Regions from separate parts of the Mesorhizobium sp. WSM4828 genome, predicted to be linked through region 2. Evidence: riboswitches for the same ligand, from Rfam matches in the RefSeq annotation. Region 2 holds a riboswitch; each other region holds the start of a gene.

Region 1 (3,273 bases), on a different contig from region 2:
TGATCACGCCAATCTTGACGTCATTGCGGTCGGGAAGGCCGAGATGTTCCTTCGGCGTGACGTAGCAGAGCATGGCGGTGCCGAACCAGCCGATCATCGCCGCGCCGATGCCGGAGGTGATGTGATCGTAGCCCGGCGCAATGTCGGTCGTCAGCGGTCCAAGCGTATAGAACGGCGCCTCCCCGCAGACAGCGAGCTGCTTGTCCATGTTCTGCTTGATCTTGTGCATCGGCACGTGGCCAGGCCCCTCGATCATCACCTGGCAATCCTTCGCCCATGCGATCTGCGTCAGCTCGCCCAACGTTTCCAGCTCGGCGAATTGCGCCGCGTCGTTGGCATCGGCGATCGAGCCCGGACGGAGCCCGTCGCCGAGCGAAAAGGACACGTCATAGGCCCGGCAGATGTCGCAGATCTCCGCGAAACGCTCGTAAAGGAAGCTTTCCCGGTGATGGTGCAAGCACCATTTGGCCATGATCGAGCCGCCGCGCGAGACGATGCCCGTGACCCGGTCGACGGTCAGCGGGATGTAGTGCAACCGCACGCCGGCGTGGATGGTGAAATAGTCGACGCCCTGTTCGGCCTGTTCGATCAGCGTGTCGCGGTAGACCTCCCAGGTCAGGTCCTCGGCAATGCCGCCCACCTTCTCCAGCGCTTGGTAGAGCGGCACCGTGCCGATCGGCACCGGCGCATTGCGCACGATCCAGTCGCGGATGTTGTGGATGTTGCGGCCGGTCGACAGGTCCATCACCGTATCGGCGCCCCAGCGGATCGCCCACACCATCTTTTCCACCTCTTCGGCCATCGAGGAGGTGACCGCCGAATTGCCGATATTGGCGTTGATCTTCACCAGGAAATTGCGGCCGATGATCATCGGCTCGCTTTCGGGATGGTTGATGTTGGCGGGAATGATCGCGCGTCCGCGCGCCACCTCCTCGCGCACGAATTCCGGCGTGACGAAATCGGGGATCGCCGCGCCGAAGGCTTCGCCGTCGCGCTCGAGCTTGCCGCGCAGGATCTCGCGGCCGAGGTTCTCGCGGATGGCGACGAACTCCATTTCAGGCGTGATGATGCCGGCACGCGCATAGGCAAGCTGGGTCACGGCCTTGCCTGCCTTGGCCCTCAGGGGCCGGTTTCGGACTGGAAACTCCGGTGTCAGGCGTTCGCCCGTGACGAATCCATTGTCTTCCGGCCGGACATGGCGGCCCTCATAGGCCTCGACGTCACCGCGCGCCGTGATCCATTCGTGACGAAGCCGGGCAAGACCCTTCTCGATGCTGGTTTCGACAGTCTGGTCGGTATAGGGGCCGGACGGATCGTAGACGGTGACGGGCGGCTCGCCGGCCGTTGGATGGACGGAGATTTCGCGCATCGGCACCCTGATCTGCGGGTGGATGGCACCGGGTTTGTGGATTTTCCGCGAGGCGGGCAGCGGTCCCGTCGAGACGGCGGGAGTGAGGGCATTCATCTTGAGGCTCCTTTGCTCATGCATTGGAGACCCAGTTCTGTGACGGAAGGATGAGACGCTTCTGTCGACCTGCCGAAACAGGACCTCGGGCGTAAACTCCCGCAAAGCGCTTGCACCGTCCCTACGCCAGTATGAACTGGATCAGGTTCAACGGGTCACTGCGCCGCGAAAGCAAGCAGTATCTCAGCCCCTTGCCGGGACTCCCCTGGTGAATGCGTCAGGTTGGACGGGACGTCTCCGGTTTGTCAAGCGCGTTCTGGCCGCGGCTGATCGGCGGCTGGTCAGACCGTGCGGAAAAAATCGCGCATGTCTCGGCGACAAGTCAAGCGTGGGAGATGAAGACAGGGACAAGGAATCGCAAACTGTCGGACTAAAAATCGATCCGCCTCAATGGGAACCAAAGGTTTGCGCGTAGATCGCCTCGATTCTTCCTGCCTCGTCACTGGTCAGCGCGGAGAATTCCTTTTCGCGCTCGCGGTTCGACAGATGGCCACCATTCTGGTGAAGGAAACGGAAGAGCAGGGCGGCCAACCGCTCGGGCATGTCGATAAAGGCGTCCACCTGCTGCCGAAATTGGGCGTAGCGCTGCAGAAACGCGGTTTCCTCGGGAAGGTCCCGTTCGATCGTCCGCTGAACGCAGGCATAGAGGAATTCGGCGTGCGGGGTCGCATCGAAGAACCGGTAGAAATCACCGGTGTCATTCAGCACCCGGACGTTGAATTGCGGCGTCGGTTCCCATTCCACCCACGGCAGAAGGCGCTGCGAATAGCTCTCGAGCACGCCCCTGTACTCGTTGATCTGGTCCAGGATCGCGGCCGAGACGGGAAAGACCACTCCCGGCGGATTGAAGCCGCGCGTGGCAAGGACGTGGTGGATTAGGTAGCGGTGAATGCGGCCGTTTCCGTCCTCGAACGGGTGGATGTAGACAAAGCCGAAGGCGAGGATTGCGGCGGCTATGACCGCATCAAGGTTTTGCGCGGGGCCCTGATCGAAGGCCGCCATTCCATCGATTAGCCGCGGCAGGTCCTCGGGCCGAGCGCTGATGTGATCGGGCAGGGGCGTGCCGTTGTCTCGGTCATGCTCACCGACGAAACCTCCTTCTTTTCGGAAGCCAAGTCTTACGAAACGGGCGTCGCCAAGTACAATTTTTTGCAGACGTAGCAGCTCATCGCGATCGATCGGCCAGCGGCCGGCTTCGCCGATGGCGCGGCCCCAGCGCTGGATGCGATCTTGCGGCGGGCGCTCGCCCTCGATCGCATAGCTTGATCGCGAGTCTTTGAGCAAAAGAAAGGCGGCGGTCCGAGCAAGGAGGTCGCGCGGCACGTCCGCCACGATTGCCTCCGCGCGCCGCGGCAGTTCAAGGCCAATGAATTTTTCGAGAGTCTTGGTTCGGAACACCAGGGGGCAGAACTCAGGCGTGCCGGGGAGATTGTCCTTTATGCGGTAGCGCGAAGCGGTCTTCTCGGATCCGGGCCACTGCAGCTCGGGATCGACAACCGGAACGTATCGTCCGGCCGCCGCGTCCGGCAGATCGAGACGTGTGCCCGTCAGCCATTCAGATAGAAACCAGATGCGGCGGGCATAACTGCCTGTGGGGCTTTCACGGACGAGCGCCTCGATCGGTGCGGGACCGGTCACCTGGAACAGCCGTTTGAGGACGGCAAGGTCGAGCCCCTCGTACTTGAGCGCGAAGGTCAGATGGCCTTCGAGTGTTGGATGTGGGGCATGGCGGGGCGTCATGATCCGCCAGCCATCCCGTTCGGTAATGCGATGATGCTCGCCAGTGGCCGACAGGGTCCGGGGCAAGG
Region 2 (3,273 bases):
GCCCATGCCAAGCTGGCTCGCCAGCCGCCATTGGTTGGCCGGCACGGTCTGCAATGCTTCCAGGAACAGCCGCGTTGCCAGCGGCAGGTTGAAGAAGACATGGGCAACGAGGATGCCCGACAGGCCGTAGATGCCGGGCCAGCTCTGGCCGCCTAGCGCGCCCAGCGTGCCGGCAAAATACCCGGCACGGCCGTAGAGCGCCAGGACACCGAGTGCGGCAACAATGGCCGGCAGCGCCAGCGGCAGGGCGAAAAGCTGCAGGATAAAGCCTCGCCCGAGAAACTGTGGATGCCGCGACAGGGCGCGCGCGACGAACAGCGCCGGTGCAACGGAGAGCAGGGTCGAAAGGACTGCCTGCCAGAGCGTGAAACGGGCGACGCGCAAGAGATAGGAATCGAAAGCGGCGCCGGCGCCGGACGGGTCGCGCATGGCTTGCAGGATGAGACCTGCGAACGCCCCGCCGATCAGCAGCGCGATGGCTGCGAGCGCGACGATACCGGCAGTGACGCGGGAGTCCACTGATGACGCGCGTTGCACGCTACACCGCCCGATTCGAGATTCTTAGCGAGGACAGCGTTCCTTCGCGCCCCCCTCTGTCCTGCCGGACATCTCCCCCACGAGGGGGGAGATCGGCTGTCACTTCGGCCTTAGCCAATTTCCAACGTTGCAGGACTGAGCGAGACGCCGAAGCTGCCAATCTCCCCCCTCGTGGGGGAGATGTCCGGCAGGACAGAGGGGGGCGCCGTAGAGTGACCACCTTGATCAGCTCGCCACGACTACTTGCTCATCGCCGCAAGCCACTCATCGACCCAGGCCTTGCGGTTGGCCGCGACTTCCTCCGGGCTGAACAGCAAGGTCTTGGTCGGTTTGACAAGCTTGTCGAACGCCGGATTGAGCGGCTTGTCGGTCTTGCCGGCCGGGAACATCCAGTTGGTTTCGGGAATGACATCCTGGAATTTCGGTCCGGTCATGAAGGCAATGAACTTTTCCGCCAGCGGGTTCTTCGCGCCCTTGGTGGTGATCCCCGCAACCTCGATCTGCAGATATTCGCCCTCCTCGAAGGACGCTGCCTGGTAGCGCTCGGTGTTTTCGGCGACCATGTGGTAGGCCGGCGAGGTGGTGTAGGACAGCACCATCGGCACCTCGCCCTTGGTGAACAGGCCGTAGGCCTCGCTCCAGCCTGGCGTCACCGTCAGCACCTTCGCCTTGAGCTTGGCCCAGGCTTCGGGCGCCTTGTCGCCATAGACCGACTTGACCCACAACAGCAGGCCAAGGCCCGGCGTAGAGGTGCGCGGATCCTGGATGACGATCTTGTCGCCGGCATTGCCCTCGACCAATTCCCTGAGGCTTTTCGGCGGGCTCTTCAGTTTTTCGGTATCGTAGACGACGGCGAAATAGCCATAGTCGAACGGCACGAAAATATCGTCGCTCCAGGCTCCCGGGACGCTGACGCCCGACACGGCGCCGTGTGGCGAAAACAGGCCGGTTGCCTTGGCGTCGGCGGTCAAATTGGTATCGAGGCCAAGCACGATATCGGCCTTGGTCGCGGCGCCTTCCAGCTTCACACGATTGAGCAGCGCTACGCCGTCGGCGACCGAGACGAATTCAACGACGCAGCTGCATTCGGCCTCGAAGGCCTTCGTCACAGCGGGTCCCGGACCCCAATCGGCGGTGAAGCTTTCATAGGTATAGACGGTCAGCTTATCCTGTGCCGATGCCTGCCCTGGCAGGGCGAGCGCGGATGCCGCAAGCAGGATAATCGAGACAACAGAGTGAAAAAAACCGCGCATCGGCGCCTCCTTCGTTCGCGTTGAAAGGAATTGAGGCGTCGGGCTGTCCGAAACGTCTAATCCCTCCGCCGGTACAAACCGGATCAGGTTCAGCGGGTTGGCAGTCTTGCCTCTCAGCCGGTCCGCGAAAATCGCGTCCGGCACCCCGTTAGAGCGTTGCGACACATAGGCCCGGCCGAAGTGCTGCGCAAGCGGAAGTTTGCCGGACATCCAAAGCCCAGCCTTCTGCCGTTTCATCTTCCGTTTCCGGGGCAGGGCTGGTAAGGGCCACGAGATATGAGCAAATTCACCATCCTGCTTGGCGGCGATCTCATCCGCACGCCGCTGCTCGACCGCCAGGTCGAAGGCTCGCGCGTCATCGCCGCGGATGCCGGCATCGGCCATGCGCGCATGCTGGGCCTCAGGCCGGAACTCTGGATCGGCGATTTCGATTCGGTGCCTGCCGATTTGCCGGAGGATCTGGCCGCCGTGCCACGGCAGGTGTTTCCCGCCGAAAAAGACAAGACCGACGGTGAACTCGCTATCGCCGCCGCACTCGAATGCGGTGCGACCAGCCTTGTGCTCGCAGGCGCCTTCGGCGGCAAACGCACCGACCACATCTTCCTGCATCTGGCGCTGAGCGTCCGGCTGGCGGAAGGCGGGACGGAAGTGCTTTTGACCAGCGGCGCGCAGGAAGGCATTCCCTTGCTGCCGGGAAAGACTGACTTCGACTATGCCGACGGCACGCTGTTTTCGGTGCTCGGCTTCTCCGATCTCGCCGGCCTGAGCGTCACCGGTGCCAAATGGCCGCTCGACCATGTCGAGGTCGCGTTCGGCTCGTCGCTGACCATTTCCAACGAGGTCAGGGGCCGGCTGGAAATCGCGCTGGCCAGCGGCCGCGCGCTGCTGCTCGCGCATCCTTTTCCCCTACCCGAAAGCTGACATGGCGCCGCCACTTCTCAATCTCGACGGGATAAAGCTGACCTTCGGCGGCACGCCGCTGCTAGACGGTGCCGCCCTGACGGCCTCAGCTGGCGACAAGATCGCCCTGGTCGGCCGCAACGGCTCTGGCAAGTCGACGCTCCTCAAGATTGCCGCCGGGCTGATCGAACCGCAGGACGGCGAAGTCTTCCGCCAGCCTTCGGCGACCGTGCGCTACTTGCCGCAAATTCCCGACATGGACGGCTTTGCGACCGTCCGCGCCTATGTCGAGGCAGGGCTCGGACCCGCCGACGATCCCTACCGCGCCACCTATCTGATGGAGCATCTCGGCCTGACCGGCGAGGAGCGGCCGAACGACCTCTCCGGCGGCGAGGCGCGGCGCGCCGCCCTCGCCCGCGTCATGGCGCCGGAGCCCGACATTCTCCTCCTCGATGAGCCGACCAATCATCTTGACCTTTCGGTTATCGAATGGCTGGAGGAGGAGCTTGCCCGCACCTCCTCGGCACTGGTCGTCATCTCGCATGACCGTCGTTTTCTCGAGCGCGTGTCGCGCGCCACAATC
Region 3 (3,273 bases), on a different contig from region 2:
CTTTGCCGCCGGATGGCCCTTCGCCAGATCGGCGGCATGGGCGGCGATCTTGTAGGTGATCACACCAATCTTGACGTCGTTGCGATCGGGAAGGCCGAGATGCTCCTTGGGCGTGACATAGCAGAGCATGGCGGTGCCGAACCAGCCGATCATCGCAGCGCCGATGCCGGAGGTGATGTGGTCGTAGCCTGGCGCGATGTCGGTCGTCAGCGGCCCAAGCGTATAGAACGGCGCCTCGCCGCAGACGGCGAGCTGCTTGTCCATATTCTCCTTGATCTTGTGCATGGGGACATGGCCCGGACCCTCGATCATCACCTGGCAATCCTTCGCCCAGGCGATCTGCGTCAGCTCGCCGAGCGTTTCCAGCTCGGCGAATTGCGCCGCGTCATTGGCATCGGCGATCGAGCCGGGACGAAGACCGTCGCCGAGCGAGAAGGACACGTCATAGGCGCGACAGATGTCGCAAATTTCCGCGAAATGCTCGTAAAGGAAGCTTTCCCGGTGATGGTGCAAGCACCATTTGGCCATGATCGAGCCGCCGCGCGAGACGATGCCCGTGACCCGGTCGATGGTCAGCGGGATGTAGTGCAACCGCACGCCGGCGTGGATGGTGAAATAGTCGATGCCCTGTTCGGCCTGTTCGATCAGCGTGTCGCGGTAGACCTCCCAGGTCAGGTCCTCGGCAATGCCGCCGACCTTTTCGAGCGCCTGATAGAGCGGCACCGTGCCGATCGGGACCGGCGCATTGCGCACGATCCAGTCGCGGATGTTGTGGATGTTGCGGCCGGTCGACAGGTCCATCACCGTGTCGGCGCCCCAGCGGATCGCCCAGACCATCTTTTCGACCTCTTCGGCCATCGACGACGTGACGGCGGAGTTACCGATATTGGCATTGATCTTGACCAGGAAATTGCGGCCGATGATCATCGGCTCGCTCTCCGGGTGGTTAATGTTGGCGGGAATGATCGCCCGTCCGCGCGCCACCTCGTCGCGGACGAATTCCGGCGTGACGAAATCGGGAAGCGCCGCGCCAAAGGCTTCGCCATCGCGTTGCAGCTTGCCGCGGACGATCTCGCGGCCGAGGTTCTCGCGGATGGCGACGAACTCCATTTCGGGCGTGATGATGCCGGCGCGCGCATAGGCTAGCTGGGTCACCGCCTTGCCCGCCTTGGCCCTGAGCGGTCGGTTGCGAACGGGAAATTCCGGCGTCAGGCGCTCGCCCGCCGCAAATCCGTTGTCCTCCGGCCGGACGTGGCGGCCCTCATAGGCCTCGACGTCACCGCGCGCTGATATCCATTCGTGACGAAGCCGGGCAAGACCCTTTTTGATACTAATTTCGACGGTGGGGTCCGTATAGGGGCCAGACGGATCGTAAACGGTGACGGGCGGCTCACCGGCCGTCGGATGGACGGAGATTTCGCGCATCGGCACCTTGATCTGCGGGTGGATGGCACCGGGCTTGTGGATTTTCCGCGAGGCGGGCAGCGGTCCCGTCGAGACAGCGGGAGTGAGGGCATTCATCTTGAGGCTCCTTTGCTCATGCATTGGAGACCCAGTTCTGTGCCGGAAGGATGAAAAGACGCTTCTGTCGACCTGCCGAAACAGGACCTCGGGCGTAAACTCCCTCAAAGCGCTTGCACCGTCCCTACGCCAGTATGAACTGGATCAGGTTCAACGGGTCACTGCGCCGCGAAAGCCAGCAGTATCTCAGCCCCTTGCCGGGACTCCCCTGGTGAATGCGTCAGGTTGAACGGGCCGGCTCCGATTTGTCAAGCGCATTCGGGCCGAGGCGATGATCGGTAGCCGGTCAGACCATATGTCGGCGACAAACCAGGCGTTGGAGACGAAGACATGGATAAGGGGTCGCAAACGGTTGAACTAAAGATCGGTCCTTATGATGATTACGCCTTCAATCGGCACCGAAGGTTTGCGCGTAAATCGCCTTCGGGCGATCCGCTGGGGCGCCGACACCAGATGGAGTTGTTTAAAATGAGCTTTGGAATCGGAGTGTGCCGCCGAGGCTGTTCTTTTTGCCGACGTGAGTCCAGTTCACGCGGGAACGGTCGACCGCGCCTACGCCGAAGTTGCTGTAGTGGTCATAGTCGACTTCGGCTGTGACTGTGAAACCTGGAACGACCAAGTAGGCGACGTTTGCAGCCACACCAGAGTTCCTGAACTGATCACCCGAGACCTGAAGGTTGAACGAAGTTTTCTCGTTGAGTGTGTAAGTGGAGCCGGCCCAGAAAGCCCAGTTGCCGCTCCAAGTTTTGTAGAAGCCGCGACCGTGAGCGGCGACTGCATTGGTTGGGTCATCGTTGAGATTGCCAATGGAGCCATAGCCGAACATTCCGAATAGCGACAGGTCATCTGTGACATTGACATCGACGCGGACCTTGCCGGCCAAAGCATCGTAGTTGCTGTCACGGGCGATTACGCCGGTGATCGCGCCCCAGCCCTGCGTCTGTTTTACGCCGAAGACGACGTGCGGAACATGGCTGTCGATAGTACCGACTACACCCGACCCTTGTTCAAGTGAAACCAGAGCCGAAAAGCCATTGCCGGCATCGAAGTAATACTGGGCCACGTTGGTATCGAAGTCGCCGTACGGAACGAGTACGTTATTGAGGACGTTCCCGGCGTAGCCTGTAAACGTGTCGAAGGCCGACTCGTCCTTACCAACTCGGAGGCCACCAAGCTGGATCCAGGCGGAAGCCAACTTGACGCCGCTGTTGAAGCCATAGTTCTGAGGGCTGTCCGGACCCGGATGAGCGTTGCGGTTGCCGAAGTTCACGCGGTTTTCAGTATAGGTCTTCAGTGCACCGAGTTCGGTCTCCTGGCGCGTCCAAGTTTTGAACGTGAAACGCGCGTTGTTTCGCCAGGTGCCCTGAGCCTCGCCAGGGCTCCCATCGGTGGTTCTTGCCCCGTCATAGGATCGGACATCGCCGAGGCCGACGTCGTAACGGATGTAGCCGCCGATGCGCAGGCAGGTCTCGGTGTCGGGGATATGGAAGTAGCCCGAACCGTAGACGTCGCAGATCTTGACGTATTCGGTCGGGTCCGGCGCAGAGACTTGGTCCGCCGCGCGAGCGACGGAAACGGAGATCAGGGCCGCAACTGAGCCGAGAAGAAGGCTGCTTACGATCATTCCGGATCTCCATTCAAAGGTTAAAAGATAATCATCAAGATGAGTTCTCGTGAATGCTAAAAGTTCGTAATTGAACGTTTGAAACTTTTTGTTGCACAAAAACGAACTGCTCAAACGACTGGAGATTA

The links. Region 2 has a riboswitch for thiamine pyrophosphate ahead of thiB (thiamine ABC transporter substrate binding subunit). Riboswitches for the same ligand answer to the same signal wherever they lie in the genome.
Region 1: it holds a riboswitch for thiamine pyrophosphate, as region 2 does, so the genes downstream of both, thiC (phosphomethylpyrimidine synthase ThiC) here and thiB (thiamine ABC transporter substrate binding subunit) in region 2, are expected to answer to the same signal.
Region 3: it holds a riboswitch for thiamine pyrophosphate, as region 2 does, so the genes downstream of both, thiC (phosphomethylpyrimidine synthase ThiC) here and thiB (thiamine ABC transporter substrate binding subunit) in region 2, are expected to answer to the same signal.

Annotation. Positions count from the first base shown of each region.
Region 1 covers NZ_JBVVQK010000001.1:528,445-531,717, forward strand. The annotation lists gene thiC (phosphomethylpyrimidine synthase ThiC) at 1-1,465, opposite strand, end outside; TPP riboswitch at 1,566-1,682, opposite strand; gene AC0L2X_RS02665 (Fic family protein) at 1,853-3,273, opposite strand, start outside.
Region 2 covers NZ_JBVVQK010000033.1:14,766-18,038, reverse strand. The annotation lists gene thiP (thiamine/thiamine pyrophosphate ABC transporter permease) at 1-519, opposite strand, end outside; gene thiB (thiamine ABC transporter substrate binding subunit) at 777-1,790, opposite strand; TPP riboswitch at 1,834-1,948, opposite strand; gene AC0L2X_RS27460 (thiamine diphosphokinase) at 2,067-2,711, shown strand; gene AC0L2X_RS27455 (ABC-F family ATP-binding cassette domain-containing protein) at 2,713-3,273, shown strand, end outside.
Region 3 covers NZ_JBVVQK010000015.1:32,962-36,234, forward strand. The annotation lists gene thiC (phosphomethylpyrimidine synthase ThiC) at 1-1,521, opposite strand, end outside; TPP riboswitch at 1,625-1,741, opposite strand; gene AC0L2X_RS18185 (porin) at 1,985-3,145, opposite strand.